Regions from separate parts of the Haliea sp. genome, predicted to be linked through region 3. Evidence: predicted binding sites of a transcription regulator. Region 3 holds the regulator's gene; each other region holds the start of a gene.
The links. The regulator sigma-54, encoded in region 3, starts transcription at its own class of promoters, with help from an activator protein. The targets are predictions, from matches to a motif close to TGGCACANNNNTTGCNNT.
Positions count from the first base shown of each region.

Region 1: R3E49_RS00855 (TorF family putative porin) is a predicted target of sigma-54. The motif match lies at 4,101-4,118, and genes of this name have one in related genera.
Region 2: flgA (flagellar basal body P-ring formation chaperone FlgA) is a predicted target of sigma-54. The motif match lies at 1,884-1,901, and genes of this name have one in related genera.
Region 4: R3E49_RS12995 (PEP-CTERM sorting domain-containing protein) is a predicted target of sigma-54. The motif match lies at 4,551-4,568, and genes of this name have one in related genera.

Region 1 is NZ_JAWKZJ010000001.1:178,868-186,072, forward strand. It holds gene glnT (type III glutamate--ammonia ligase) at 1-435, opposite strand, end outside; gene R3E49_RS00840 (alpha/beta fold hydrolase) at 538-1,548, shown strand; gene R3E49_RS00845 (ammonium transporter) at 1,632-2,903, opposite strand; gene glnK (P-II family nitrogen regulator) at 2,936-3,274, opposite strand; gene R3E49_RS00855 (TorF family putative porin) at 3,337-4,011, opposite strand; gene R3E49_RS00860 (accessory factor UbiK family protein) at 4,317-4,577, shown strand; gene R3E49_RS00865 (YifB family Mg chelatase-like AAA ATPase) at 4,620-6,122, shown strand; gene R3E49_RS00870 (hypothetical protein) at 6,136-6,564, opposite strand; gene paaN (phenylacetic acid degradation protein PaaN) at 6,590-7,205, opposite strand, start outside.
Region 2 is NZ_JAWKZJ010000006.1:211,728-218,932, forward strand. It holds gene R3E49_RS12730 (GGDEF domain-containing protein) at 1-49, opposite strand, end outside; gene R3E49_RS12735 (flagella synthesis protein FlgN) at 263-715, opposite strand; gene flgM (flagellar biosynthesis anti-sigma factor FlgM) at 718-1,029, opposite strand; gene flgA (flagellar basal body P-ring formation chaperone FlgA) at 1,132-1,851, opposite strand; gene flgB (flagellar basal body rod protein FlgB) at 2,100-2,492, shown strand; gene flgC (flagellar basal body rod protein FlgC) at 2,495-2,911, shown strand; gene R3E49_RS12760 (flagellar hook assembly protein FlgD) at 2,930-3,634, shown strand; gene flgE (flagellar hook protein FlgE) at 3,691-4,956, shown strand; gene flgF (flagellar basal-body rod protein FlgF) at 4,976-5,716, shown strand; gene flgG (flagellar basal-body rod protein FlgG) at 5,729-6,514, shown strand; gene flgH (flagellar basal body L-ring protein FlgH) at 6,524-7,205, shown strand, end outside.
Region 3 is NZ_JAWKZJ010000005.1:108,595-115,799, reverse strand. It holds gene yjgA (ribosome biogenesis factor YjgA) at 1-76, opposite strand, end outside; gene mgtE (magnesium transporter) at 69-1,418, opposite strand; gene R3E49_RS10810 (HPr family phosphocarrier protein) at 1,515-1,784, opposite strand; gene rapZ (RNase adapter RapZ) at 1,787-2,641, opposite strand; gene ptsN (PTS IIA-like nitrogen regulatory protein PtsN) at 2,650-3,108, opposite strand; gene hpf (ribosome hibernation-promoting factor, HPF/YfiA family) at 3,117-3,404, opposite strand; gene R3E49_RS10790 (RNA polymerase factor sigma-54) at 3,512-4,999, opposite strand; gene lptB (LPS export ABC transporter ATP-binding protein) at 5,141-5,866, opposite strand; gene lptA (lipopolysaccharide transport periplasmic protein LptA) at 5,844-6,422, opposite strand; gene lptC (LPS export ABC transporter periplasmic protein LptC) at 6,403-6,963, opposite strand; gene R3E49_RS10770 (KdsC family phosphatase) at 6,963-7,205, opposite strand, start outside.
Region 4 is NZ_JAWKZJ010000006.1:256,135-263,339, reverse strand. It holds gene R3E49_RS13020 (ABC-F family ATPase) at 1-686, shown strand, start outside; gene R3E49_RS13015 (RNA-binding S4 domain-containing protein) at 734-946, shown strand; gene R3E49_RS13010 (aromatic ring-hydroxylating dioxygenase subunit alpha) at 1,030-2,271, shown strand; gene R3E49_RS13005 (hypothetical protein) at 2,277-2,549, opposite strand; gene R3E49_RS13000 (NAD(P)/FAD-dependent oxidoreductase) at 2,748-4,448, shown strand; gene R3E49_RS12995 (PEP-CTERM sorting domain-containing protein) at 4,600-5,202, shown strand; gene R3E49_RS12990 (nitroreductase family deazaflavin-dependent oxidoreductase) at 5,489-5,923, shown strand; gene R3E49_RS12985 (GGDEF domain-containing protein) at 5,931-7,205, opposite strand, start outside.

The DNA of each region.
Region 1 (7,205 bases), on a different contig from region 3:
GCGCTCACTGAAAGGCACCGGGCGCCCGTCAGCCCCCTTGCGCAGGATGAAAAACTCGGTTTCTATCCCCAGGTTGAAGGTAAACCCCATGGCAGCGGCTTTCGCCAGCTGACGCTTGAGAATCGTGCGGGAGCAGGCCTCGAAGGGTTCTCCCTGCAGATACAGATCGCTGGCAAACCAGGCCAGCTCAGGGTTCCACTGGCACTGCTGCATGGACGCCATGTCGGGCATGGCGGCCACTTCATCATCGGCAATGTCCTGCGGCACGCCGTCGAGGGCCGCGCCGGTAAACAGCTCCGAGCCGGCAAACATCTGCTTGAAATGGCCGACAGGCACAAACTTGCCCTTGCTGGCGCCGTGAATATCCACGTAGCTCGCCATACCGTATTTAATACCCTGTTCCAGACAACGCTGTTTCAACTGTTCAATGTTCATGACTGCTCCATAGGCGGGAATGTTTCTTGCTAGTCAGAAGCATCCAAGAAACATGCCAGAATGTATGTTTAAATTGTCTGACCTGAAACCGGAGTTAAGCCATTGAAAAACAAGCTGTATTGGCAGGAACACGAACATGCGCTGGGGGACCTTGTGCTGGAAAGCGGCACGGTGCTGCGCAATGCCCGCCTGCACTACCACCAATTTGGTGCGCTGAACGCACCAAAAGACAACCTCGTGTTGCTGCCCACCTACTACGGCGGCGTTGCCGCCAGCAACCGTGCCTGGGTGGACGATCCCGACAGCCCACTCGCCAGCGGTGACTACTGCGTGGTCATTCCCTGCCTGTTTGGTGCCGGCGAGTCCAGTTCGCCCAGCAACACGCCAGCACCACAGTCCGGGCCGGATTTCCCACGGGTGAGTATCGGCGATAACGTGCGTGCACAACAGCTGCTGCTACAGGCGCGCTTTGAGGGCGCCAATCCCCGGCTGGTGATGGGCTGGTCGATGGGGGGGATGCAGGCACTGCACTGGCACAGGGCCTGCCGCAACGCCGTTGGCAGCGTGCTCGCCGTCTGTGCCACCGTCGGCTGTTACCCACACAACCGGGTTTTTCTCGATGGTGTGGCGGCGGCCCTCACGGCGGATGCGGCCTTCGCCGGCGGTCACTACCGCACACCGCCGGTCCGCGGCCTTGGCGCATTTGCCACAGTCTATGCTGGCTGGGCCTACAGTCAGGCATTCTTCCGCAACGCGCGCTACCGCGAATTGGGTTTTGCCGATATCGGGGACGTACTGGACTACTGGAGAGAGGATCACCTGCAGCAGGACGCCAACAACCTGTTGCTGCAGCTGCGTACCTGGCAGCAGGCACCGCTGCCAACGGCTGACACCGATTCTGCGCAGTCGGGCTGCCCCGGCATCCTCATGCCCTGCAGCACTGATCTCTATTTCACGGCGGAGGACGCCGCGCACGATGCGACGGTTCTGGGGATGGAGTGTCGGGTGATCGAATCGGAATTTGGCCATGTCGCCGGTGGCCCTGGGCGCGTGGCCGCCGCAAGCCGCCAGATCTTCGCCGCTGCGGCCGAGTTGCTCGCCGCCAGCGCCTGAGCGCAACGCAAAAAGCGGCCATAAAAAAGGGGGCCCGAAGGCCCCCAAACACGCATTGCATCAATGCGCCCGCAAGCTGTTGCTCACTTCTGTGCCACAAACTCCGGATAGGCTTCCATACCACATTCGGAGAGGTCGACACCTTCGTACTCTTCCTCTTCGCTGACACGCACACCCATGACCGCCTTGAGGATGGCCCAGGTGATCAGGCTGGCGCCGAAGACCCAGACAAAGATCACCAGGGTGCCCACGAGCTGACCCATGAAGGTGGCATCGGGGTCAGACAGCAGGACCGCGAAGATACCCCAGATACCGACGACGCCGTGCACGGAGATGGCACCGACCGGATCGTCGATTTTCACTTTGTCCATGGCAACGATGCTGAACACAACGATCACACCACCAATCGCACCGATGATCATCGCCAGCATCGGCGTGGGATCTGCGGGCTCAGCCGTAATCGCTACCAGGCCAGCCAGCGCACCGTTCAAGGCCATGGTCAGGTCGGCTTTACCGAAGATCAGGCGTGACAGCAGCAGAGCCGCAATCAGACCACCGGCAGCCGCAGCGTTGGTGTTCAGGAACACGTTGGCCACTTCGTTGGCCACGGCAATGCCACCCAGCTTGAGCGTGGAGCCGCCGTTGAAGCCGAACCAGCCCATCCACAGGATGAAGGTGCCGAGGGTCGCCAGCGGCATGTTGGCGCCGGGGATAGCCTTGACCGAACCATCGGCTGCGTACTTGCCCTTACGGGGACCGAGCAGCAGCACGCCTGCGAGTGCCGCAGCCGCACCCGCCAGGTGCACAATGCCAGACCCTGCGTAGTCGCTGTAGGACAGTTCACCGATAAACGGCACTGCCTTGCCACCCCAGGTCCAGCCACCCTCGATGGGGTAGATGAAGCCGGTCATGACAACGGCAAAGGCCAGGAACGCCCACAGTTTCATGCGCTCGGCAACTGCACCGGACACAATCGACATGGCCGTGGCGACAAACACCACCTGGAAGAAGAAGTCAGATGCGCCGGAGTACACCGAGTCGCCACCGAAACCGGCTTCCGCGGAGTCCGCCAGCACCGCTGCCACCGCCGCATCATCCATCTGCGCCACGGTGGTCACACCGGACAGGAAGAAGCCGCCGTCGTACATGAACTGGTAACCGCAGATCAGGTACATAGTGCAGGCGATGGCGTACAGGGCCACGTTCTTGGTCAGGATTTCTGTTGTGTTCTTGGCGCGCACGAGGCCCGCCTCCAACATCGCGAAGCCGGCCGCCATCCACATCACGAGGGCGCCGCACACCAGGAAATAAAAGGTGTCCATCGCGTACTGTAATTCAAATATCTGGTTTTCCATGGGAATCACTCTCGTAGTTAGTCTCGGTGGATTTAGATGGCGTCTTCGCCGGTCTCGCCGGTACGAATACGAATCACCTGCTCCAGCGTGGACACAAACACCTTGCCGTCACCGATCTTGCCGGTGTTGGCGGCCCGGGTGATGGCTTCGATGGTCTTGTCCGCCAGCCCTTCGGCGACAGCCACTTCAATCTTCACCTTGGGCAGGAAGTCCACGACATACTCCGCACCCCGGTACAACTCGGTGTGCCCCTTCTGGCGCCCGAAGCCTTTCACCTCAGTGACGGTGATGCCCTGCACACCGATCTCGGAAAGTGCCTCGCGCACGTCGTCCAGTTTGAATGGCTTGACGATAGCCGTTATTAATTTCATGTCAGTCTCCAGGTATCAGCAGGGCGCCCCGCGGGGCGCCGTAGGTTTCAGTCCCGAAACGCTTAGAGGCTCTTCGAGATGGAGAACACGATGCGATCATCCGCAGCGTCCACATCGTCAAGATCCGTTCCGATCAGGGCCAGCGCGAAGTCCAGGTCCATAGCGCTGTAACCGAAGGTCACGCCGTAATCCGTGTAGCTGTCGGCGCCTTCTTCCCAGTAGTCATCCTGATCGGTATCGGTGAAGCCGATGTTGAAGTCGACGGTGAGAACGTCGGTCAGGCTCAGCGAGTAGCCGGCGGAGTAGTACATGTACTCGGGGCCGCCATCACCAAACTCGTCTGAGTACACAAAGCCAACGCTGAAGTCGGCGTAGCTCAGGCCCAGCGCGTATTCGATGTAGTCGAGGGAAGACTCACCCTCGTAATCGAAGTAGAAGAAGCCCACGTCGTAGCCGAAGCCACCGTCGGTTTCACCGGCGTAGCCGAAGTAATAATCCATTTCGGTAGTAGCACCACCGAAGGCGACGTTGGAGGCCCAGATGCCGGCGTACAGACCGGAATCACCCGACCAGTCGAAGCCGCCCTGGATGGCACCTTTCTCGTCGGTCTGCGAGATACCGCGGAATACGTAATCCGTGGCGAGGGTCACGTTGCCGCTGATCTCTGCCTGGGCAGAAACAGCGCCTGCGAACAGGACAGCGGCGATAGAAGCGGGAAGCAGTTTTTTGTGCAGCATGTGTCATTCTCCTTGGTTTGGCAGTCAAAAAAATGTGTGCCGGGCACGGAACTTTTTTGCTCTGCATAATTCGCGTTTGCACTCTGGGCTTTGCAGGTGCTGTGCCAACCAAGGAAAAAATCATTATTTACAAATAGTTAAGAGATTTTAGTGCTCACTACACGCGATTTCTGCGAGGGGTCAACGGCAGCCACACGCACCATTAGTGAGCACCGCACTCTATTGGTGCACCAAGATGATCTGTGCGCCGTTTTGCAATTCCTCTACACTTCGGCCTGTTCTGTCTGGCAGAGGAAACACGCATTATGGCCCTGAAGCCACCGCCGATCAGTGAAGTACTGCAGCAGATGTCGGCCCTGGTCGGCAGCCCGGGCCTGCGCGCGGAAGTCGACAGGGGCGCGCGCGCCCTGGCGCAGTCCGCACTGGGCAAACTGGACGTGGTCAGCCGCGAGGAGTTCGACGCGCAGGCCGCAATACTGGCCCGCACCCGGGCCAGGGTCGCCGAGCTGGAAGCTGAGCTGGAGGCCCTGACGCGAGAGTTCGAGTCGCTGAAACCTCAAACCTGACCTGTCCACTGAGTGGAGAGGCTCTGTGCTCAAGGATGAGCCATGGAACTGTCTGTTGTTTACAGCCGCGCTGCAGTAGGCATTGAAGCCCCCCTGGTTCAGGTGGAAACCCACCTGGGCAACGGGCTGCCGGCTTTCCAGATTGTCGGATTGCCGGAAACCGCTGTCCGGGAGAGCCGCGACCGGGTGCGCTGTGCACTGCAACAAGCCCATTTCGAGTTTCCGGATCGCCGTATTACCGTGAACCTTGCGCCGGCTGACCTGCCCAAGGAGGGTGGGCGCTTTGACCTGCCCATCGCGCTGGGCATTCTTGTCGCCTCCGGGCAGCTGCCAGCGGCTGCTCTGACCGCCCACGAATTTGTTGGCGAGCTGGCCCTGACCGGTGCCGTGCGCCCGGTGCCGGGCATCATCCCCGCTGCGCTTGCCTGCAGCGCGGCAGGTCGCGCCCTGGTAACCCCGGCGGCGAGTGCTGCGCTGGCCGCCGCCGTCCCCGGGAGTCGTATCATCGCCACAGAGGACCTGCTCACACTGTGTGCCCACCTCAACGGCCGCCACAGACTGTCAGTACAGGAACACCAGCCACAGCCGCAACCCGCCATGTCCTACCCCGACCTGGCGGACGTTGCCGGGCAGGCGCTGGCGCGGCGCGCGCTCGAAATTGCCGCCTCTGGCAATCACAACCTGCTCCTGGTGGGGCCACCTGGTACGGGAAAAACGCTGCTGGCGAGCCGTTTACCCGGCCTCCTGCCTCCGCCGGACACGCAGGAGGCCCTAACCTGCGCGGCCCTGCACAGCTTTCACGACAGCACCAGCTTGGAGCACCTCTGGCGGCGGCCCTTTCGCCACCCGCACCACAGTGCCAGCGCCGCGGCACTCATTGGCGGCGGCGCGCGGCCACGGCCGGGCGAGGCCAGCCTTGCCCATGGCGGTGTTCTGTTTCTCGACGAACTGCCGGAATTCAGCCGTCAGGCGCTGGAAATGCTGCGCGAGCCCCTGGAGGCCGGCGCCGTCACGCTGTCCCGCGCTGCACACAAATTCACCTATCCCGCCCGGTTTCAACTGATCGGGGCAATGAACCCCTGCCCCTGCGGCTACTATGGCGACCCCGAGCACAGCTGCCGCTGCACCAGCGAGCACATCCAGCGCTACCGGCACCGACTGTCAGGTCCACTGCTCGACCGTATCGATCTGCATGTCAGCATGCAACGACTGCCGGCGCGCCTACTGCTGGAAACACAAGCGAAAGGGGAATCGTCAGCCGCCGTGCGGGAACGTGTGCTGGCGGCCCGACAACGGCAGCAGGCACGTCAGGGGTGCAACAACGCCGCGCTGTCGGCACAGGCCCTGGCCACACAGTGCGTGATGCGGCCCGCAGCACGCCAACAGCTCGAGCAAGCGGCCGATGCGCTGCAGCTTTCGGGGCGAGGCCTGCACCGCAGCCTGCGCGTGGCGCAGACACTGGCGGATATGGAGGGTGCCGACTGTATCGACCTGCAGCACGTCACCGAGGCACTGGCGTTCAGGCAGGCAACAGGTCCGGTCTGACACCACGGCGGCGTCAGCCTTCGCTGATAGGTTCCATCTCATCCCAGATCGGGGCAAACATGATGCGCAGCAGCTCTTCGTCCGCATACACCCGCTCGCCAGTGAGCGCGTAGCTGCCATACGTGAGGATGCCGAGAATGCGAAAGGGTTTCTCTCGCCCGTCGGGGAAGCGGTAGCGTACGGTGTACTCAATGGCCACACCGGTTGCACCGGGCCACTCGCCGTGCAGAACCATGCTGTCCTGGTCAAAACAGGGCGCAACGTTATCGAAGAAATGCCGATAGTAGCGCTCGGCCGCAGCCATGCCGCGCATGCGCAGTCCCACTGGAAAAAGCTCATAGACTGGATCGGCCTCCAGCGTCGCCAATGTGGCCGCGTAATCCCGCACCTCTTCCGCCGCCACGTGCTGATAGGCGATCTTCCGCAGTTCTTCAGTATTCATTATCCGAACCTCGTTGACGCGACAATCAGGCAGACGCCGGTGCCACACCCATGAATTTACTCTGCACAATACGGAAGCGGTTGCTGACAAACGCCAGATCCGCGAGGCAGGCGTTGCCTGCCGGGTTCAGGCCGGTGACATGAAAGTCTGAGTAGGCGGCGGCAAAATTGATCGGCATGCCGGTGAGGTTGCAGGCCACGGAGGCGCCCGCGGCGTGATAGGCGTCCACCGCCTCGTCGAGGAATGCCGGGTCCGTCGAGTACACGTGGGAGGTGATCGCACCACAGTCGCGGGCATTGCCGGTGGCATCCTGCAGGCAGGCGTGCGCATCGGCATTGGCAATGATGAACGACACCGGCCCGAACACCTCTTCCCGATACCAGTCACGATCCGCCTCGGTGGCAGCAATCACCAGCGGCGTCGCCGTACGTGCGGCCGGGTACCCCGGATTTGCATAGGGCGCCGAGTCGCGCAGAATGCGCTGCTGCGCTTTGGCCAGCCCGCGATAGCGATCGACATTGGCTTGCACCGCCGGGTCAAACAACGTGCCACAGAGCGTCGCTGCAGCGCGCGGGTCGGCCAACCAGCCGTCCACCGCATCACAGATTGCAGCGGCAGCCTCGGCGTGTGGTATGCGGTGA
Region 2 (7,205 bases), on a different contig from region 3:
GGTTGGCAGCGCGGTCGCTGACGAGGGTGAACGGTGATCGGTCGGTCATGGCATCAATGCTCGAGTGAAGGTCCATCAAGCAAGGTAAAGCAAAGTGTGTGCCAACAAGATTAATTGGAAATTAAAAGGAATTAGGGGACAATAACGGCAATTAGGCGATATTTATGGCGTTCTCATGAATGCAGAAGCACAGGCTGTGCAGGGAGCGGCAAAATAACGCCGGGCCAGGAGTCAATTAATTGACGTTTTGGGACCCGCTGCTCTAGGCCTTGCCGAGGCTCTGGCTGTCACTCGCGCTGTCGGCCGCTCCGGTACCCGAGTATAGCCGGGGGTCGCCGTCCTGCTGGCGCAGCACCCGCAGCGCGCTGCGGGTGTGTTCGGTCAGGCGCCCGATGAGTACGCCATTGCTGGCGTTGAGCTCGGCGCAGCGTTCACCCAGCGCAATCAACCGGGCCTGCAACTCGCGGTTTTCGATGGCATTGTCGAGCACGCTGATCTGGCTGGACAATGTGGCCTCAGCTGCGGCGGTTGGGCGCTGTTGCTGCAGGCCGGCGAGCTGCTTCAAGGCGGCGTCTTTGGCGCGGGTGCAGGCTTCAATGCGTTCGGCATCACCGGCACGCAGTGCCTGCTGTTCAGCGTCGAGGTGGGCGAGTACAGTTTCCAGGGCGGTGATTTCGGCGCGCAGGGCCAGCGCCAGTTGTTCACCGGGCGTCACGTTCAGGACAGATCCTGTTCGGCCTGCAGCAGGTTGCTCACAATCCGCTCCAGGTCGACCCGGTAGCTGCCATCGCTGATCGCAGCGCGCAGCTGCTCCACGCGCTCCATATTGGCATCGGGCACGCTGGCCAACTGTGTTTCCAGTTGCAGCATGTCTTCCGCCATGCGCGTGATGGTGACCGCATCTGCCTCCACCACCGGCTTGCCGGCACTGGCCTGGCTACTGCGACCGGCCTGGTCCACCGTGCTGGTGCGTGCATCCCCGCCGGTACGCGACGGTTTGATGTTGGCATTGTTGTCGATTGGGTCCATGTCGGTTCACGCAGTCAGTGAATGGCTGGCACGTAAGGGTGCCTCAAGCAGGTTAGCGGCAGCCGGACGGAAAAGTTTAGCACAAGCATCGCCGCGCCGTGTTCATGGTATGCGCACACTGCCGTCGGGGTTGACGATGCCCTCGACCCGGCGCCCGGAGGCAAGGTTGGTGACCAGCAGGCGGTCACCCGCCGCGGCGTTGGCCATGGCGCGTCCCTGCATGGTGACCTGCAGGCCCTCGCCCCCGGCGATCAGGGTGACGGTCTGGCCGCGGGAGATCAGCTGCGGTGGGCGCAGCTGGCTATGCCGCAACGGCGATCCCGCGCTGGCCGGCCGGATAAGCTCCATGCCGATGGCCTGCTGCGGGTCCATGATCACCGCATCGGTGGCACTGGTAATGGTGCGTTCCACCAGGGTGAGGTCACGTTCGCTGATGATGCTGCCGCGGGGCAGGTTTTCAGCCAGCACGGGGAGAGTGGCGCGGGTGCTGACGTCCAGGCGCACATACAGCGTCCAGGCACTGGGCTGTGCGCAGCGCACGCCGATACTCACCGGTCCCAGCACGCTTGCGTTGGCGTTGCTGAATGTCTCCAGCGGTTCGCCACAGGCCTGCAGGCGCAGGCGGGAGTCCAGGGGGCGTGCGCTCACCTCAAGGTCGGTGTAGCCCTGCGCCTGTGCCGCCGCGGTCGCCTCAGCGCTGGCGGCCGCCACCACGTCCTCCAGTGGATGGAGTATCTCAGCCAGCGTGCCCGCGGCGAAGAAGGCCGGCAGAAAGATGGCGATGAGCAGCAGGCGCAACCGGGTGCGCCGGAAAATTGACATGAAGCCTCCCAAACAGGTCATCAACGGGTGGTAAAGCAGGAACCATGCCAGTCGCGGACAACCCTGCCGCTGTGTGGTGGGGCGGCAATTCTTGCCGCCGGAGCGGCAAGCGGGCTTCCAATCGGCCCCTGAACTCCGCTCAGAAATTTCTTAACCCATTGTAATAAAAGACTATTTTATGGTTGGCACGGTTCCTGATTAGGTTTCCTGTGCGTGCTGCGAGTAGGCAGCAAGAAGGAGTGACCGACATGAGTTTTACTGACCGGGTTTTTGGAACGAGTGGCCAGGCGATGGCGCTGCGCGCCCAGCGCCTGGAGCTGATAGCGGCAAACCTGGCGAACCAGGACACCCCCGGCTACAAGGCCCGTGACATCGACTTTGCCGCCGCCATGCAGGCGGCGACCGCTGGCGGGCTGCGTCGCACGCACGCCCGTCACCTGAATGCCAACGGCGGTATGGGGGCGGCGAATGAACAGTCCCTGCTGTACCGCGTGCCCAGCCAGCCGGCCCTGGATGGCAACACGGTAGAGGCCCAGCGCGAGCATGCTGAGTTCATGGACAACGCCATCCGCTACCAGGCCAGCCTGACAATTCTGGACAGCCGCATCAAGTCCACGCAGCGCGCGATACGGGGTGAATGAGCATGAGCCTGTTCAACATCATGGCGGTATCGGCGTCGGCCCTGGAAGCACAGAGCGTGCGGCTCAACACCATTTCCAGCAACCTGGCGAATTCACAGGTGGTCAGCAGCACGCCGGAAGGGGCCTATCAAGCGCGCTATCCCGTGTTTGAAACCCTGCTGCAGGACGGCCTCGGCGACGCCGAGGGCGCCGCCGGGGTGCGCGTTGCGGAAATCGTCGAGTCGACGCTGCCCCCGCGGCAGGAGTTTGCGCCATCCCACCCGCTGGCCAACGCGGAGGGCTACATCTACCGCTCCAATATCAATCCGGTGGATGAAATGGCCAACATGATATCGGCTTCGCGCTCCTACCAGAGCAGCATTGAGGCCATGAACACCGCCAAACAGCTTATCCAGCGCACCATCACGCTGGGCCGATAATTCCAGAGGACGACACCGATGACTACGCTCGCCGGCATCAATGAGCTGTTTCCACAACCGGAAGCGGCACCGCGACAGGCCAATTCCGTTGAGGATATGGGTTCTGAGGCGTTCCTGACGCTGATGGTCGCCCAGCTGAAAAACCAGGACCCCACCAAGCCGCTGGACAATATGGATTTCATGGGCCAGCTCGCGCAGTTTGGCACGGTGTCGGGTATTCAGGAGCTGAACACCGGCTTCGGCGGCCTGGCTTCGGCACTGACTGGCAGCCAGGCCCTGCAGGCGGCGAACCTGGTGGGCCGCGATGTGGTGACCGAGGGCAATGTTGGCCTGTTGCGCCCCGTCGAAGGCGGTGCGGAGGGGGGCGACGACCCCGTACTGGCCCTGGATGCCACGGTGGCCTTCACCGGCAATGCCACCTCGGCAACCCTGTTTATCCAGGACATGAGTGGCCGGCTGGTCTACAGCGCGGCGCTGCCGCCCGGTGTGAGTTCTGATTTCCGCGTCCAGTGGGACGGTCGGGATGGTAGCGGTGCACAACTCGAGGCCGGCCAGTATCGCGTTTCAGTGGAAGCCCTGGTGGGTGGTGTATCCACCACGGTGCCGGTTTACGCCCACCAGCGCGTGGAGTCGGTGGCCATCGCTGCCGGCACCGGTGATGTGGCCCTCAACCTGGCCAATGGCCAGACCGTGGGCATGAATACGATCAAGAGTATTTTGTAACAGCGTCGGGCCCGCCGGGACCGCGCGACACCGTTTGTTGAGCCAGGAGAGAGACAATGGCCTTTGATACCGCAATTTCGGGCATTAACGCTGCGAGTGCAGACCTCAATGTCATCAGTAACAATATCGCCAACGCCTCCACGGTGGGCTACAAGACGTCGCGCGCAGAGTTCGCCGATGTCTTCGCCACCAGCCTGCTCGGTGCCGGCGGCAATGCCATCGGCAAGGGGGTGAGCCTGTCGGCGGTGACGCAGGAGTTCGGCCAGGGCAACATCAGCTTCACCGACAACGCCCTGGACCTCGCCATCAGCGGCGGCGGTTTCTTCCAGCTCAGCGTCGACGGCGCGCTGCAATACACCCGTGCGGGCAACTTCAAGGTGGATCGCGAGGGCTTCGTCGTCAGCAACGCGGGTTCCCGCCTGCAGGGCTTCCAGGTGAACGCTGTCGGTGATGTGACGGGCCAGCTGGGCGACATCCAGATCGACACCTCGCTGCTGGACCCCAACCCCACGGGCCTTGTTGACCTGACCTCCAACCTCGACTCGCGCGAAGTGCCGCCCAACGTGCCGTTTGGTGGCCCCTTCGACGCCTTCGCCCTGCCGCCCACCTCGCCGGACCCCAGCTCCTTCAACGCCACCACCTCGACCACGGTGTATGACGGCCTCGGGAACCCCCACGTGTTGAGCCTGTATTTCGTCAAGACCGCCACACCTAACCAGTGGGAAGTACACTCCCTGGTAGACGGCGTGACCACTTCCGGGCCGGACACGCTGACCTTCCAGTCCAACGGCCAGTTCGACCCGCTGACGCTGCCGGTGGAAGTGAACATCACCGGTTGGCAGCCCCTGAACGCGGCGGGTGTGGGCACCGGCGCCGACCCGCAGGACATCACCGTGTCCCTCTCTGATACCACGCAGTTCGGCACACCCTTTGCCGTGAGCAGCGTGATCCAGGACGGCTTTGCCGCGGGCCAGCTGCGCGGGCTGGAGATTGACTCCACCGGTATCGCCTTCGCCCGCTTCACCAACGGTGAGTCGCGCGCCCTGGCGCAGATTGCGCTGGCCAACTTCAACAACCCCAATGGCCTGCAGCCCATCGGCGACACCAACTGGGTGGAGACCTTTGCTTCCGGTCCCTCCAACGTCGGCGCCCCCGGCACCTCGGGGCTCGGGGTTATCCAGTCGGCGGCACTGGAGGAGTCCAACGTGGAGATTACCGCGCAGCTCGTTGACCTGATCATTGCCCAGCGCAACTTCCAGGCCAATGCGCAGGTGATTCAGGCGGAAGACGCGGTCACCCAGACCGTGATCAACCTGCGTTGATCCGCGCCGAGCGTAGCTGATGGATCACTTCGTCTACATCGCCGCCTCCGGCGCCCAGGAAATGATGCTGGCGCAGGCCGCCAACAGCCACAACCTGGCCAACGCCGCGACGCCCGGGTTCAAGGCGGACCTGGTGAGCGCGGAAAGCCGCTACCTCGACGGCGTGGGTGCTGCCAGCCGCGTGTACACGATCGAGAAGCACAAGGGCACCGACCTGGCGCCCGGCAGCCTGGAGCAGACCGGCCGCGATCTCGATGTCGCGCTGGTCGGCGAGGGCTGGATCGCGGTGCAGGCGCCGGATGGCACTGAGGCCCTCACGCGGCGCGGCGACCTGCGGGTGGACGAGTTCGGCCAGCTGGTCAACGGTGGCGGACAGCCGGTACTCGGCGAACGCGGGCCGATTGCCCTGCCGCCGTTCAGCTCGCTCACCGTGGGCTCCGACGGTACCGTGTCGATCGTGCCGCTGGGTGAACAGATCAATGCCGTGGCGGTGCTGGACCGCATCAAGCTGGTCAACCCGCCGGCCGATCAGATCGACAAGGGCCCGGACGGTTTGCTGCGCGCTGGAGACGGCCTGGCCTCGGCCCCCGCCGCCGAAGTGCGGCTGGCCTCGGGCATGCTGGAATCCAGCAATGTCAATCCGGTGTCCGCGATGGTGCACATGATCGAGCTGGCACGACAGTACGAAATGCACGTGCGCATGATGTCCACCGCCCAGGAGCTGGATACGGCGTCAACCCAATTAATGCGACTCGAATAAGGAATTCAGGCCATGTCACAGTCACTGTGGATTTCCAAGACCGGCCTCGACGCGCAGCAGACGCGCATGTCGACCATTGCCAACAACCTGGCCAACGTCGGCACGACGGGCTTCAAGCGCAGTCGCGCGATTTTTGAAGACCTGGTGTACCAGAATGTGCGCCAGGTGGGCGCCCAGTCCTCCCAGGACACGCTGCTGCCCTCGGGCCTGCAGATCGGCACCGGCACCCGGGTGGTGGCGACCGAAAAGCTGTTTACCCAGGGCAACCTGACCAAGACCGACAACTCGCTGGACCTCGCCATCCAGGGCCGCGGCTTCTTCGAGATCCTGCTGCCGGACGGCACCCAGGCGTACACCCGTGACGGCTCCCTGCAGATCAACGACCAGGGCATTGTGGTGACCTCTGCCGGCTACCAGCTGCAGCCGCCCATCACCATCCCCCAGAACGCGACGTCCATCAGCATCGGTGGCGATGGCACGGTATCGGTCACGGTGCCGGGCAGCGCCGCGGTGAGCCAGGTGGGCAATATCCAGCTCACCGACTTCATCAACCCGGCCGGCCTGCAGGCGCGCGGCGAGAACCTGTTGGTGGAATCCGGCGCCAGCGGTGCACCGCAGCCCGGCAACCCGGGGATCAACGGCCTGGGCACGGTGGTGCAGGGCTACGTGGAAAGCTCCAACGTGAATGTGGTGGAGGAGCTGGTGAACATGATCGAAACCCAGCGCGCCTACGAGATGAACTCCAAGGCCATCTCCACCGCTGACCAGATGCTCCAGTTCGTCTCCAACAACCTGTAAGGAGTGATCGTGCGCGCTTCCCTGAAACCTGTGATGCTCGCGGCCGGCCTGGTTCTTCTGTCGGGCTGCGGCGGTGTGCCCGAGAAGAGCCACGAGCTGTACGGGCCGGTGGATCCCATCGATTATTCCCTGTTGCCGAAACCGCCCACCAATGGCGGTGTGTACGTGTCCTCGCAGGCGATGTCGCTGTTCAGCGACACGCGCGCGGTGCAGGTGGGCGATATTGTCAGCGTGGTACTGGTGGAGGCCACCACCGGCAGCAAGAGCAGCGACACCGAGCTGGACAAGAGCAGCGAGATCAACCTGACCAGCCCCACCGTGTTCGGCCAGCCGGTCACCGTCAACGGCCGCTACAACCTCGGGGTGGATATCAACGGCGCCAGCGCCTTCTCCGGTGAGGCTGCCCTGGGCCAGAGCAACAGCCTGCGCGGCTCCATCGCGGTGCAGGTAGCGCAGGTGCTGCCCAACGGCAATCTGTATATCCAGGGCGAGAAGTGGATCAATATCAACCAGGGGGATGAGTACATCCGCCTGCGCGGCATTATCCGCCCGGAGGACTTAAGCCCCACCAACACCATTTCCTCCACCCTGATTGCCGACGCGCGCATTTCCTACAGCGGCACCGGCGTCGGTCAGGAAGCCAACACGCCCGGGTGGTTGACCCGGTTCTTCATGAGCCCCCTGGTTCCCT
Region 3 (7,205 bases):
TCATGCGCCGCTTCAGCTCACTTTTACTGGGCGGCTCGAAATCGTCATGCTCATCGGTAGGGGTGTAATCAGGCATAAAACCAGGTCGCCAGGCCGAGGAATGAGAAGAATCCGACCACGTCAGTGACCGTAGTCAGCACTACGCCACCCGCCAGGGCCGGATCGATTTTAAGTCGCTTCAGCAGCAGGGGCAGGGCCGCGCCGGTAAACGCGGCCGTGACCAGGTTGATGATGATGGCCAGGGCGATGATCAGGCCCAGGGTCCAGTCCTGAAACCAGGCGGACGCGGCTACTGCCACCACGGCTGCCCACAACAGGCCATTGAGGATACCCGCCCCCACCTCACGGTGGATCAGCCAGGATTCGTTGTTCTTGCTGACCTGTCCCAGGGCGATACCGCGTACCATCACCGTCAGCGTCTGGGTCCCGGCGATGCCCCCCATTGAGGCCACAATCGGCATCAGCACCGCCAGCGCCACTACTTTTTCGATGGTATCCTGAAAAATGTTGATGACCGAGGCGGCAATGAATGCTGTGACCAGGTTGATTCCCAGCCAGATGGCACGCCTGCTGGCTGTGTTGAGTACTGGCGCGAAGGTGTCGGTATCTTCAGCCAGGCCGGCCATCGACGTCAGCGAGTGATCGGCGTCTTCCCGGATCACGTCGACCACGTCGTCAATGGTGATACGGCCAAGCAGGCGTCCGTCGTCATCCACTACCGGGGCCGAGACCCAGTCATTGCGCTCGAACAGACGCGCCACTTCATCGTCCGGCATGGAGGCAGGAATCGGTGGAACATCAGTGAGCATCATTTCCCGCACGGTGGCCGAGGGGTCGGACACCAACAGCGTGTTCAGCGGCAACAGGCCGATAAACTGATCATTGCGATTGACGACAATCAGATTGTCGGTCATGGCAGGTATCTCGGTGTGTCGGCGCAGATAGCGCAGCACCACATCCAGCGTCAATGGCGGGCGGATGGTGATGGTGTCGGTACTCATCAGGCCGCCGGCAGTGTCGTCCGGATAGTTCATGACCTGTTCCAGACGGGCACGGTCCCGGTGGTCCATCGAGTCGAGAACTTCCCGCGTTATGCGGTCCGGGAGCTGCTGCAGGATGTCGGCGAGATCGTCGTCCTGCAGGTGTTCGGTAATCTGGGCGACTTCCGCGGCATCCATGTCGCTGAGGAAGTGTACGCGGAGCTCGTCGCCAAGCTCGTTGATGACGTCCCCCTCGTTCTCCAGTTCCACCATCTGCCACAGGATATGGCGGAATTTGGGCGGCGAGGATTCCAGCAGGTGGGCGACATCGGCAGCAGGCAGACCGTTGAGCATGCGTTTGACATCGGCAAACGTGCCACTCCCCAGCGCGTGGGACAGGCGTTCGAGTCTTGCCTGTGATGATGAGGGCTGCGCCATGGCTTACGGGTCCGCGGAAAAGGGGCTGGTGGCAATGCAGCGCAGATTATCCGGCAAAGCGCCGGGCGTAACAATGTGGCGGGGAGTCAGTGTGACCTATTCACCTTCATCAAAGCGGTTCTCAACCAGCGTGCGCAACGCCTCGAGTGCGGCTTCCTCATCGTGGCCATCGACCTCGATGTCGAGCACCGTGCCTTGCCCCGCCGCCAGCATCATGATGGACATGATGCTCTTGCCGTCGACCATCTCGCCGTTGCGGCCGGCCCGCACAGTGCTGCTGTAGCCCGCGGTACAGCTGACGAACTTGGCGGCGGCACGTGCATGCAGCCCGAGTTTGTTGATGATGGTCAGTTGCGCTTGAATCACGGTTACTGCAGTTCCCGGTGGCGAATATGAACCTGCGGGTACTGCTCTTTGTAGTGCCGGTAGAGCCTGGCCGCAAGATATACTGACCGATGTTGGCCACCGGTACAACCGATCGCCACGGTCATGTAGCTGCGGTTGCTGTCCCGGTACTGCGGCAGCCAGCGATCCAGATATTCGCAAATGCTGTCGAACAACTCGCCGGTCATCGGCTGTGCTTCGAGAAAGTCCCGCACTTCCGTGTCAAGCCCATTCTGCAGGCGCAGTTCTTTCACCCAGTGGGGGTTGGGCAGCATGCGCACATCGAACACCAGATCAGCATCCGTCGGCACGCCGCGTTTGAAGCCAAAGGACTGTATCAGTACCGACATGCTGCCCGAACTTTCGCCGATCAGCCGCTGCCGCACGGCATCCCGCAGTTCGTAGATGGTCAGCTGGCTGGTGTCCAGCACCAGCGCAGCGGCACTGGCGATGGGTTCAAGCAGCTCGCGTTCGCGCTCGATGGCTTCCGCCAGCGGCATCTGCTCGCCACTCAAGGGGTGTTTGCGCCGGGTTTCGCTGAACCGCTTGATCAGCACGCTGTCCTGCGCGTCCAGAAACAGGATTTCGCTGCGCACACTGTCCGGCAGTGCGTCGACGATGGCGTTAAAGTCTTCGAGATTGCGCCAGGCGTTGCGTGCATCAATGCACACCGCAGCACCGCGGAAATGCTCAAAGCCCGGGCGGCTGGCCTCATCGACCAAGGCAGGCAGCAGGGCCGCGGGGAGGTTGTCAATGCAGTAAAACCCCTCGTCTTCCAACTGGTGCAGGGCGGTACTTTTGCCGGACCCCGAGCGGCCTGAGATGATTACCAGGTGCATGGCGCGGGTCAGGCCTGCCACTCGGTCGCGCGCTGGAACAGCGTGGCACTGTCGGGGGCATCACGCAGTGCGTCGCAGAAGCTGGACTGACTGAACAGGCGGGCGATGCGTGCCAGGATGTCCAGGTGGGCCTGGTGGGCCTCTTCGGGCACCAGCAGCACAAACAGGATATCCACCGGCAAATCGTCCGGTGCGTCAAAGTCAATGGGCTCCTCCAGCGTGACCAGGCAACCGATGGGCTGGCTGCAATTGGCGATACGGCAATGCGGAATGGCAATGCCGGCGCCAAGACCGGTACTGCCCAGGCGTTCGCGCGCGATGAGCTGGGCGAAGATATCCGCCTCCGCGAGCTCCGGGCTGTTCTCGCTGACGACGCTGGCCAGCGTTTCAAAGAGCCTTTTTTTACTGCTGCCGGGGGCACGGCAGACCGTGCGCCCCGGCGTCAGCAGTTCAGAAAGAACGTGCATGAAAGTTCCTAACGGGCTCGCGCCTTTTCTTTGTGTTTGATGAGCTGGCGGTCGAGCTTGTCCGCCAGTGCGTCAATCGCTGCATACATGTCCTCTGACTCCGCTGCGGCAAAGATATCCGCGCCTGAAATGTGCACGTTGGCCTCGGCCTTCTGCACCATTTTTTCCACAATCAGGGTGACTTCGGTATTGGTTATCTGGTCAAAATGTCGCTGCAGGCGCTCGAACTTACTCTCCACATATTCACGCAGCGCATGAGTAACCTCTACGTGGTGTCCGCTGACGTTCAATTGCATACCTGACTCCTTCTTCTCATGAAAGCCGGGCTGGTCGCCCGGAACCGGTGTGCCGCTTTCTGCCAGCGGCAACCTGACAAAGTACTGCCGGGCAGTACACTGATAGTCTAGACCAATCTCTTGCGCTCATTGGAGGGCGGGATCATCAGCATCTCGCGATATTTGGCCACGGTACGGCGGGCCACCTGCAAACCCTGCTCCTCCAATACGGCCGCAATCTTGCTGTCGCTGAGCGGTTTGCGCGGGTTTTCCGCTGCCACCAGCTTGCGAATCAGCGCCTTGATGGCGGTGGAAGAGGCCTCGCCACCCTCAGTCGTGCCCACATGGCTGGAAAAGAAATATTTCAGTTCGAAGATACCCCTCGGCGTGTGCATGTACTTGCGTGTCGTGGCGCGGGATATGGTCGATTCGTGCATCTCGATGGCTTCCGCAATGTCATGCAGCACCAACGGCTTCATGGCTTCTTCGCCATACTCAAGGAAATTGCGCTGGTGTTCCACGATCTTGCTCGCCACTTTCATCAGCGTTTCGTTGCGGCTGTGCAGGCTCTTCAGGAACCAGCGCGCTTCCTGGAGGTTGTCCTTCAGGAAGGTGTTGTCGGCGCTGCTGTCGGCGCGACGTATCAGGCTGGCGTAGCTGTCATTGATGCGCAGCTTGGGGGCGATGTCAGGGTTGAGCTCGACCACCCAGCGGCCGTTGCGCTTGCTCACGAAGACATCGGGAACCACGTACTCCGTGGTGTCTTCGCCGACGCTTTGCCCCGGGTTTGGGTCGAGGGTGCGGATCAGGTCTAGCACTTCTTTCAGCTGTGCTTCGCTGAGGCGCATACGGCGCATGATCTGCTTGTAGTCTCCGCTGCCCAGTTGTGCCATGTGCCGGCTGATCATCAGCCGCGCCTGTTCCACGCAGGGTGTCCCCGGGGGAAGCTGTTGCAGTTGCACAAGCAGGCATTCCTGCAGGTCGCGTGTACAGACCCCGGCCGGTTCAAACTGCTGCAGGCAGTGCAGCACTGCCACGACCTCGTCGAGGTCGATGTCCAGATCCGGCGTCAGGGACTCGTGGATATCCTCGACGCTGCTCTGCAGGCGACCGTTGGCGTCGGTCGCATCGATAATGGCCATGGCGATGATGCGATCGGTGTCTGACAGGCGAGTCAGGTTCAGTTGCCAGAGCAGCTGGTCCTGCAGACTGTCGCGGGCATTGTTGCGCGCGTCAAAATCGCCGTCAAACGCGTCCTCCCCCTGACTCGCGGGAGCCGACGAGGAGGGCAGCAGGTCATCCCACTGGGTGTCGACAGGGAGTTCATCGGGGAGGGTGTCGGTTTGCCATTCGTCAGCGCTAGCGGCGACGTCGCGCTCGGCCTGTTCCGGAGTGGCTTCTCCGGTGGACTGGCTGTTCTCGGTCGCCAGCGCGCGGGCTTCAGCCTCGGCGTCGTAGTCGTCCTCGGCAAGTTCCAGCAGTGGGTTACTGTCCAGCGCCTGCTGGATCTCCTGCTGCAAATCCAGGGTGCTCAGCTGCAGCAGCTTGATGGCCTGTTGCAGCTGCGGCGTCATTGTCAGCTGTTGGCCAAGCTTGAGTTGAAGCGACTGTTTCATCAACGTACTGGATTCATCCCGGGTACCGCCGCGGGTTGGCTGTGATGCCAGTGTAGCGCTGGCGCAGGTAGCCGCGCAACAGAATGGCGCGAAATTTGCTTGCGGGATTGTGGAGGCCCGGGGCAGGGGTGAGGCCCTGCGTCAAAGCCTGAAGTGCTCGCCCAGATAGACCTTGCGCACGCGGGGGTTTTCCAGCACTTCCTGGGCATTTCCCTCGGCGATGATATGCCCCTCGCCGACGATGTAGGCACGCTCGCAGATGTCGAGGGTTTCGCGGACGTTGTGGTCTGTGATCAACACGCCTATGCCGCGCTTGCGCAGATGAATGATGATGTCCTTGATATCGGAAACCGAGATCGGGTCCACGCCGGCGAAGGGTTCGTCAAGCAGGATGAAGTCGGGCTCGGTCGCCAGTGCGCGGGCGATTTCCACGCGGCGCCGCTCGCCTCCGGACAGTGCCTGGCCGAGGCTGGTGCGCAGGTGAGTCAGGTGGAACTCCTCCAGCAGCCGGTCGCAGTGTGCCAGTCGCTCGGCCTTGCCCAGGTCGGGCCGCGTTTCGAGAATCGCGAGCAGGTTGTCCTGCACGCTCAGCTTGCGGAAAATGGAGGCCTCCTGGGGCAGGTAGCCAAGCCCGCGGCGCGCCCGGTCGTGCATCGCCAGTGACGTGATATCTTCGCCATTCAGTTCGATGCGCCCGGCGTCTGCCGTGATAATGCCAACCACCATGTAGAAGCAGGTGGTTTTACCTGCCCCGTTGGGGCCCAGCAGACCGACCACCTGCCCACTGGAAATCTCCAGCGAGACGTCGATGACCACCTTGCGACCCCGGTAGGCCTTGGCCAGGTTACTCGCCCTGAGTTGCGCCACGCTGCGCCTCTTGTTCGTCGCCTTCCAGCACCTCGGCGGGGATGACGACCTCGACCCGGCCGCCGTCCTCGCGCCGACCGGCGTCGGCCCTGACCCGCTGCTCCGCCATGAAATAATCGATGGTATTGCCGGTAACAATCGAGCCGTCCTGCTCAATCCGCGCTTCGCGGCTGAGTTTCACCCGCTCCTGGGATTTGAAATACTCGATGCTGAGCGCTGCCGCGTGAATAACCGCCTTGTCGGCCGCCGGCTGCTGCTGCATACGCGCCGGGCTGCCTTCCGCCACGATGCGGTCAGCGGCCTCCCGGCCATGGAAGATGGTGAGCTTGTTGGCCTGGATCTGCAGGCTGCCCTGTTGCAGACGCACGTTTCCCGTGTATTCGGTAAAGCCCTCGCGCTCATCGCGCAGGGCCTGATCAGCACTGATTCGAATTGGCTGCTCGCGGTCGCTGGGCAGCGCCTGTGTGGCGCTGGCCAGCAGCAGGCTGATCACCGCAAGCCCGATGCTGAGTGCACGTGGGCCAATGCGACTCCCCTCAGGAGCCTTCCGGAACATAGATCCCCTCCACGCCGGGCATCAGGCGTATGGTTTGGCGCTTCAGGTCTGCGAACATCCCGTCGGCGGTAAGTACATTGTTGCCCTGGGTCACCCTGACCGGGACCTTGGACCTTGCGGTGCGCTGTTTCAGGTTGAGGGTCATGGCGCTGGTTTCCAGAACACCCCCGGCCTTGTCATCAGTCAGCACCACGTCTTTGCGCAATATCAGTATGCCAGTCCGGTGCTTGAGCCGGCCGCGCGTGGCACTGGCCGACCAGGTCTGGTTGTTGCCGTCATGCGAGTAGAACCTTGGCTGCTCCAGATCTGAGACCTCATCGTCACCCCGATGTTCCACACGCACGGCCTCCATGACATGGGCGAGGTTACCGTCTTCCGCATAGGTCAGGCTGCGCGAGTCTAGCAGATAGGTCTGTACAATATCTGCCTGTTGCGCCACGGGTCTGCGCTCCAGCGGACCACCGCCCGTGATGCCCAGGTACCACGCCGCCACGCCGACCAGCACCGCCGCGAGAAGCCATGGACGCCTGCGTCGCTCCATCAGCGGAACTCTGTGAGCAGGTCGTCCCACTGCCCGCGCGCCTGCAACAGCCACTCGGCGGCCTCCCGCACGGCCCCCGCACCGCCCGGGGCGCGGCTGCACCAGTCTGCGGCGGCGCGCACCTCAGGCACCGCATCGGACACGGTCATCCCGATACCTGCCGCGCAAATTGCACCGAGATCGGGAAGGTCGTCGCCCATGTAGGCACATTCGGTGAGAGCCAGGCCCAGGTGTTTCCCGAG
Region 4 (7,205 bases), on a different contig from region 3:
CCTTCAAACAACACAAGAAGCTGCATCGGCAGGCCCTGGTGCTGGAAGGGCTCGCACACGGCTTTGACGGCGCGCCGCTATTCAGCGGTGGACAGATGATTCTGGAAGCGGGTGCGCGCCTCGCCGTGATTGGCGAAAACGGTACCGGCAAGACCACATTCCTGCGCTGCCTGCTGCAGGAGATCCAGGCCAACAGCGGCGCGGTAAAGTGGTCGGAAAATGCGGTCGTCGGCTATTGCCCGCAGGACAGCAGCGCCGATTTTGAGGGAGACCTCACCATCTTCGAATGGATGACCCAGTGGCGCATGCCACGGCACGACGACCTGGCAGTACGCGGTATGCTGGGCCGGCTACTCTTTACCGCCGACGATGCGAACAAAAAGGCCAGCGTGTGCTCGGGGGGCGAGAAAAACCGACTGATGTTCGGCAAGCTGATGATGATGGACAGCAACGTGCTGATCATGGATGAGCCGACGAACCACATGGACATGGAATCCATCGAGGCGCTGAACAAGGCGTTGGCCAACTACGACGGCACGCTGATCTTCGTCAGCCATGACCGGCAGTTCGTCTCCTCACTCGCGACTCGCGTGGTTGAAATCAAGGACCAGTCCCTGATCGACTTCCAGGGAACCTACGATGAGTATCTCTCCGACAGGGCCAGGGCAGAGGCCAGGGCCGCCTGAGCAATGCGGCGAGCCCTTCTTTCACGGCACTATCCACAGGCAAATGCATGAGAACCATCGATATCACCCGCGAACCGGTTGAACTGTACAAGATCCTCAAATTCGAGGGGCTGGTGGCGACGGGGGGCGAGGCAAAACTGCTGATTGCCGACGGTCAGGTGCGCGTCAACGGCGAAACCGAAACCCGCCGACGGCGCAAAATGCACAGCGGCGATATGATCGAGTTTCGGGGCGAGCGCTTTACCTTGCATCTGGCATAATGGGCCCGGCGCACGTGGAGCACCTTCGCTAAGGGTCGACCCCAGCGCACACTTTTCGGGCCAGCAGTACCAGGGGGCAAACCGTGTCTCAACAACACCTGCAGCAATTGCGTCAGCTGATGGCCTACGAGGCCTCGCGGAATGCACCTCCCGCAGATTTCCCCCGGTTGCCCCCCCTGCCCTCGGCTCGCTACACCGATGCGGCCTTCCACGCCCTCGAACAGGACATCCTGTTCCGTAAAACCTGGCTACTGGCTGCGCATCTGGACGAAATCCCTGAACCCGGCTGCTTCCAGCGTTGGGATATCGCAGGTGCACCGGTGGTTCTGGTACACGCTGACAACGGCGATATCCACGCGCTGATCAACCGCTGCAGTCATCGAGGCGCTCCGGTGGCCATGGACGAACGGGGCAAACGGAAGCGCCTCACCTGTCCCTATCACGGCTGGAGCTACAGCCATGAGGGCGAGCTGCTCGCGGTGCGTGAATCGCGGGACTTTGCTGCGCTGGATACCGAGGCACTGAGCTTGCAGCGCTTGCGCTGCGAGCGGCTAGGGAAGCTGATATTTGTCAATTTTGATCCTCAGGCGGTGAACCTGCGCGAAAGCCTTGGGGCACTCGTGGAGGAGTGGGCCGAGTTCGACCTGGACAACTGCCGTCTCTCCCGGCGTGATCGCTTCTCCGTGCGCTGCAACTGGAAGATCGCCATGGAGGCGAACCTCGAGGTCTACCATGTACCGAGCATTCACGGCAAAACCGTGAGCCCGGTGCTCGACGCCAGGCGCAATGTAAACAGCTTCTACCCCGGCGGCCACAGCAGGATGGTCGCCCCCATTCCCAAGGGGCACGCACAGCCGGCCTGGACATCCAGGTGGCCGGACATTCCGACAGCGGGAGACATCGCCAGAACCTGCACACAGTCCTACAGCGTGTTCCCCAACCTGGTGATGCCGCTGAACCAGTTTGTGATACCGCCTATCCAGTTCTGGCCGGATGGTATCGACCAGTGCATTGTCGAGACCTGGACCATGGCACCGGACTGGGGGCCCGACACCGACCGCGGCCCCGACATGTGGACTGAGGATGACGGAGCACGGCCCAGCCGTGTCCTGCGCGAAGACATCGACATGTCAGAAGCCATTCAGGCAGCCCTGGACCCTCAATCAAACAGAGGTATTCCATTGAGCTACCAGGAGGCGCGTATTTATCACTGGCACCAGTCTGCCGACACAGTCGTCGGCGCCGCGAATGTACCTGAGGGGCTCAGGGTGCAACCCGTTCTCGAAGACGCATGGCTGCACCCCAATGAACCACGCCTGCGCTGACCCGGCTAGTTCCTTGCACGCCAGCTCTGCCCGTCCTCCGGGTCAGCGATAATCTCCTTGCTCCTGGCACAGACGGCTGAGACGCGCTCCGCAGACAGTTGAGTGTGGGCAGCAATCGCTGTGGCGTGATGATGATCAGGCGCACCCTCCTCTTCGGCATCGCGCAGGAACTGCAGAATAACGCCCTCCTGAATCTTGAACTTCACCCACCGGTACAAGGCCACGTGGGCGATGACCGCCACCACGACGACCACGAAAACCACGGCTTGCGCACTCATCATTCACTCCAGAGCGTCATGTGACAGGAAACCCCTTTTACCGTTTCATCCATTCGCTGTATTGTAACGCCGTTAGTCATTCAGCGTTTCTTCCGGTCATCACTGAACCGTTTGCGGCGTTTGAGGCTCAGTTGTGAACGCCACGCGCAGACGCCGCGCCGCGGTGATACGTCACGTCCTGGAGGAGATGTTATTTCGATGAACTACGATGTCGCCATTGTCGGCGGAGGCCCTGCCGGAAGCACACTGGGATCCCTCCTGAAAAAGTATCACCCGGATCTCAGCGTGGCGATTTTTGAGCGTGAACAATTCCCCAGAGAGCATGTCGGTGAGAGCCAGCTGCCGCCGATAGGCAAGATCCTCGCTGAAATGGGCTGCTGGGACAAAGTAGAGGCCGCCAACTTCCCCATCAAGATCGGAGCAACCTACCGCTGGGGAAACAGCCCTGACCTGTGGGATTTCGAGTTCCTGCCGATCAAGGATTTTCGTGATGAACCGCGTCCGGCCCGATTTGTCGGCCAACGCCAGCAAACCGCGTTTCAGGTTGACCGCGCGCGCTACGACAAGATCCTTCTGGATCACGCGGAAGAACTCGGCTGTGACGTTCACTATCAGTGCCACGCGACCCCGGTCATTGAGCAGCCGGGTGAAATCTCCGCCCTGTCCCTGGGCGATGGCCGCAACGTTACCGCAAGCTACTATGTGGACGCCTCGGGTAGCGCCGCGGCCTTGCGCCGACCACTGGGTGTACAGGTTGATGTCCCCACCTCACTGAAAAACGTCGCGTTCTGGAGTTACTGGGAAAACGCAGAATGGGCTGTGGAAATCGGCACCGGCGGCACCCGCGTGCAGGTAATGAGCATCGGCTCCGGGTGGATATGGTTCATTCCGTTATCCCCCACGCGCACCAGCATCGGTCTGGTCTGTCCCGCCGCCTATTACAAGGAGTCCGGCCTCTCGCCGGAGACCATTTACCTTGAATCCCTCCCCAAGGACCCGCGTATTGCCGGCCTGATTCGCAATGCAAGGCGCGAGGAAAAAGTATACGGCACCAAAGACTGGTCATTCCTGGCGCAGCAATCTGCCGGTAAAAACTGGTTTCTTGCGGGGGAGTCCGTTGGCTTTGCCGACCCGATTCTCGCGGCCGGAATGACCCTCGCGCAGACAGGTGCACGGGAACTGGCCTATATCATCCCGGAGCTGCTGCGCGATGCAGACAAGAACAACTGGCTGAAACAGTGGTATGAGCACACGCAGAAGAAACGTATTGGCCAACATATTCGCTTTGCGGATTTCTGGTATTCCTCCAACGGTCAATTCACCGACCTGCAGGACTACACGTCAGAAATTGCGAAAGACGCCGGCTTGCAAATGAATCCCCAGAAGGCCTTCCAGTGGCTGGGCACCGGCGGTTTCACCAACGACACGACGGGACAAGCCGGAATTGGCAGCCTGGACCTGGCAGGGCTGAAGCAGATCACACAGAAATTCACACGCGGCGCCGTAAACTGGCAGCTGAACAAGTACAACCGCTTCAAACTGAACCTGCGCAATGCCACTCGCGGCCACGCGCCCCTCTTTAAAAACGGCAGGATCACTGTTGACGCGAGCTATACGCGCGGCCAGAAAACCCTGGTGCTCAGCGGTATGTACGCACTGGTGGTGGAGGTGCTGAAAAAGCATAAAACCGCACAGTCCATCTACGAAGCCCTGCACCACTACTTCCAGCAGCGGCGCGACCTGGGTGCTCCCGTACAACTGCTGGTGCACCACGCGTTACAAGCGCTGGAAGTGTTGCTGCTGGAAGGTTGGGTGCAGGGCAGCGTAAAACCGGGGTTACCCTACCTGAAGCTGGAAACACCCGAGGAGGGGGAAATCATTCATACCAATCGGGACTAGGCGCACAGCAGCAACGGGGACTGTCAGCTTATTTTACAATTCCGGGGCCAAGACAGCCCGCCAAGAATATTTTTTTGTTTTGCCACAATGGGTTACAATCACTGGCATGAAGTGTGCTCATGTTACAGCAGGTTACGCAGGAGAGTACACCATGAAACACCTAAAACAGACGACACTGGCTGCAGCATTGGTCCTCGGGGCGGGTTTCTCATCGCTCACCAGCGCAGCTCCCACCAGTTATGCCGGGACCGGAGGCGCACTGCCCGATCTGGTTGATTTTTCAAGTTCCATTACCGTTGTCGACACCGGCATCATCAACGACGTCTTCATCTCGTTGAACGACTTCACCCACACATGGATTGGCGACTTTTTCGCTACATTGACCTTCGATGATGGCTCAAGCGAGGTGTCTGTGGTGTTGTTCGACCGGCAGGGTGGTTCGAACAACCCCGCTGGAACCTATACCTTCGCCGACGGTGGCACAGCCGGTTTCGGTGCAGGTAACCCCATCCCTGAGGGTACGTACGCGGCGGTAGGCAGTTTTTCGGTTTTTGATGGCCTGTCCGCGGCAGGCACCTGGACACTCAACCTGGACGATCGGGCAGGGCTTGACGCAGGCAATCTCGGCAGCTGGACGCTGAACATCGATACCGGGGAAGCTCCCGCACCGGTTCCAGCGCCCGCCACATTGGCACTGTTTGGCCTGGGCCTTGTCGGGCTGGGCTGGTCACGGCGCAAAAAGTCGAACATCTGACCTACACCCTCTCAGGCACCACTCAAAAAGCCCCTTTCAGGGGCTTTTTTGTTACTCGTGACTCCGGAACCGCCTCACCTCTGAAGTGCTGAACGCTCAACGCGCCGTGTTTCGACCTTCAAGTTGCCATCTGGCTGATGCGGTAGCGATGGATCATCACAGCGCTCGCTCCGGTTTCTCGCACGCCTGTCTTCCTGTGATACACGGCGGCGCAAAGCCTTTTACCGATTCAGCGTTTGCCTGTATCGTAAAACGATTGCAACCAACTCGCTGAGGCATATTCCCCATGGCTGACTACATCCCCCCAAAACTGGATTGGGTACGCGAGCACGTAGCGCTCTACGAGGGCAGCGGCGGCACCCAGGGTACCACCCTGCTGGATACTGGCATGCCCTGCATCCTGGTCACCCACACCGGGCACAAGACCGGCGGCATCCGCAAGATCCCCCTGATGCGCGTGGAGGTGGACGGGAACTATGTGCTGATCGGCTCCATGGGCGGGCAACCGCAGGATCCCGCCTGGGTGGCGAACCTGCGGGCCAACCCGAACGTGCAGATACGCGACAAAACCGAGGTCTTCGACATGCGCGTGCGCGAAGTGACGGACCCGGAGGAGCGGACGCGGCTGTGGGCCGCAAGCGTGGAGGCGTACCCGCCCTATGACGACTACCAGGCCAAAACCACCCGCGTAATCCCGGTGTTTCTGGCAGAGCCGCGTTAGCCCGGCTTCAGGCTTTCGTCGCTACCCGAACGCCCTGCTTGCTTTTCGCTTCGTACATGGCTTCATCGGCCCGTGCGAGAGCGACTTCCAGGGTGTCGCCCTCCTTGATGGCGGTGATACCCAGGGAAATGGAGACATCCAGTGGCTTGCCGTTGTCATTGAAACCGGCATCCAGCACTTCATTGAAGGCGCTGACTGCGTAGGTTTCGGCACCCTCCGTTCCCGTATCCGGCAGCAGGATGACGAACTCGTCACCGCCAAAACGGCACACCACGTCCGTGACCCGGGCGCGGGATTGCAGAATGTCGGCAACCTTGACCAGCACGAGGTCCCCTGCGGCGTGCCCGTAGGTGTCGTTGATCTGCTTGAATTTGTTGCAGTCGACAAAGACGATGGAGAGCTTGGCGCCACTGCGCTCCCAGCGCGCAAACAGCTCCGCCGCGCGCTCGTCAAAACCGTTGCGGTTATAAACGCCAGTGAGTTGATCCTTGATCGCGAGGTCGGTTTTGTTGCGGATTTCCGTGCGCAACACCTCGGCTTCTGTTTCCAGCCGGGTCAGCTGCTCGGACAAGGCATCCACCTTTTCCTGCGCCTCCTTGTGCTGCTGCCGCTCCGCCTCCACGTGTTCCGCCATGTGCTGAGTGATGTTTTTCAGCGTCTCCTCAAACGCCTGGCGCATGGCGTCCATATCACCGCTGCGGCTGGCCGTGCCGAGCACACCAACATCGGCCACCACCTGACTCTGCAAGGACTCGGACCGTTCCACTGAACGTTCGCCGCCGCGGGTGACATCGACCACCAGTTCCTCAAAACCACCGAGACGCTCACGAAGGGTGTCCAGAAAGTCGCTGGTTTGCAGGCGTTCCTGGCGAATCCGACTGTCGATGCTGTCCATTTCACGCGTGACTTCACGCATCAGCGACTGTGCCTGCTCCACAATCGTGACGTTGGGCAGCGCATCCCGCAGGGCCTTGCTGCGCACCTGCGAGCCGTTGATGACGTCGATGTGGTCCACCAGCCGGTGTACGAGGCTGGTGAACAACTCGAGGAAATGATCGTAATCGGCACTGTCAGAGGCGCGCCGCTTGAACAGGCCGCGCACGCCGCCCTCGGAGCGCGACTGCCGCGCCGCCACCTCCTTCAGGGCCTCCGTCGCCGAGCACAGCAATTCGCCCAGCGCCTGCTGGCGTACGCCCTGAGAAGGATCACCAGAGATCTTGCGCACCAGATCCGTCATGCGCTGGTGATCTTCTGTGCGCAGGGGCATGGACTTGATAATGGA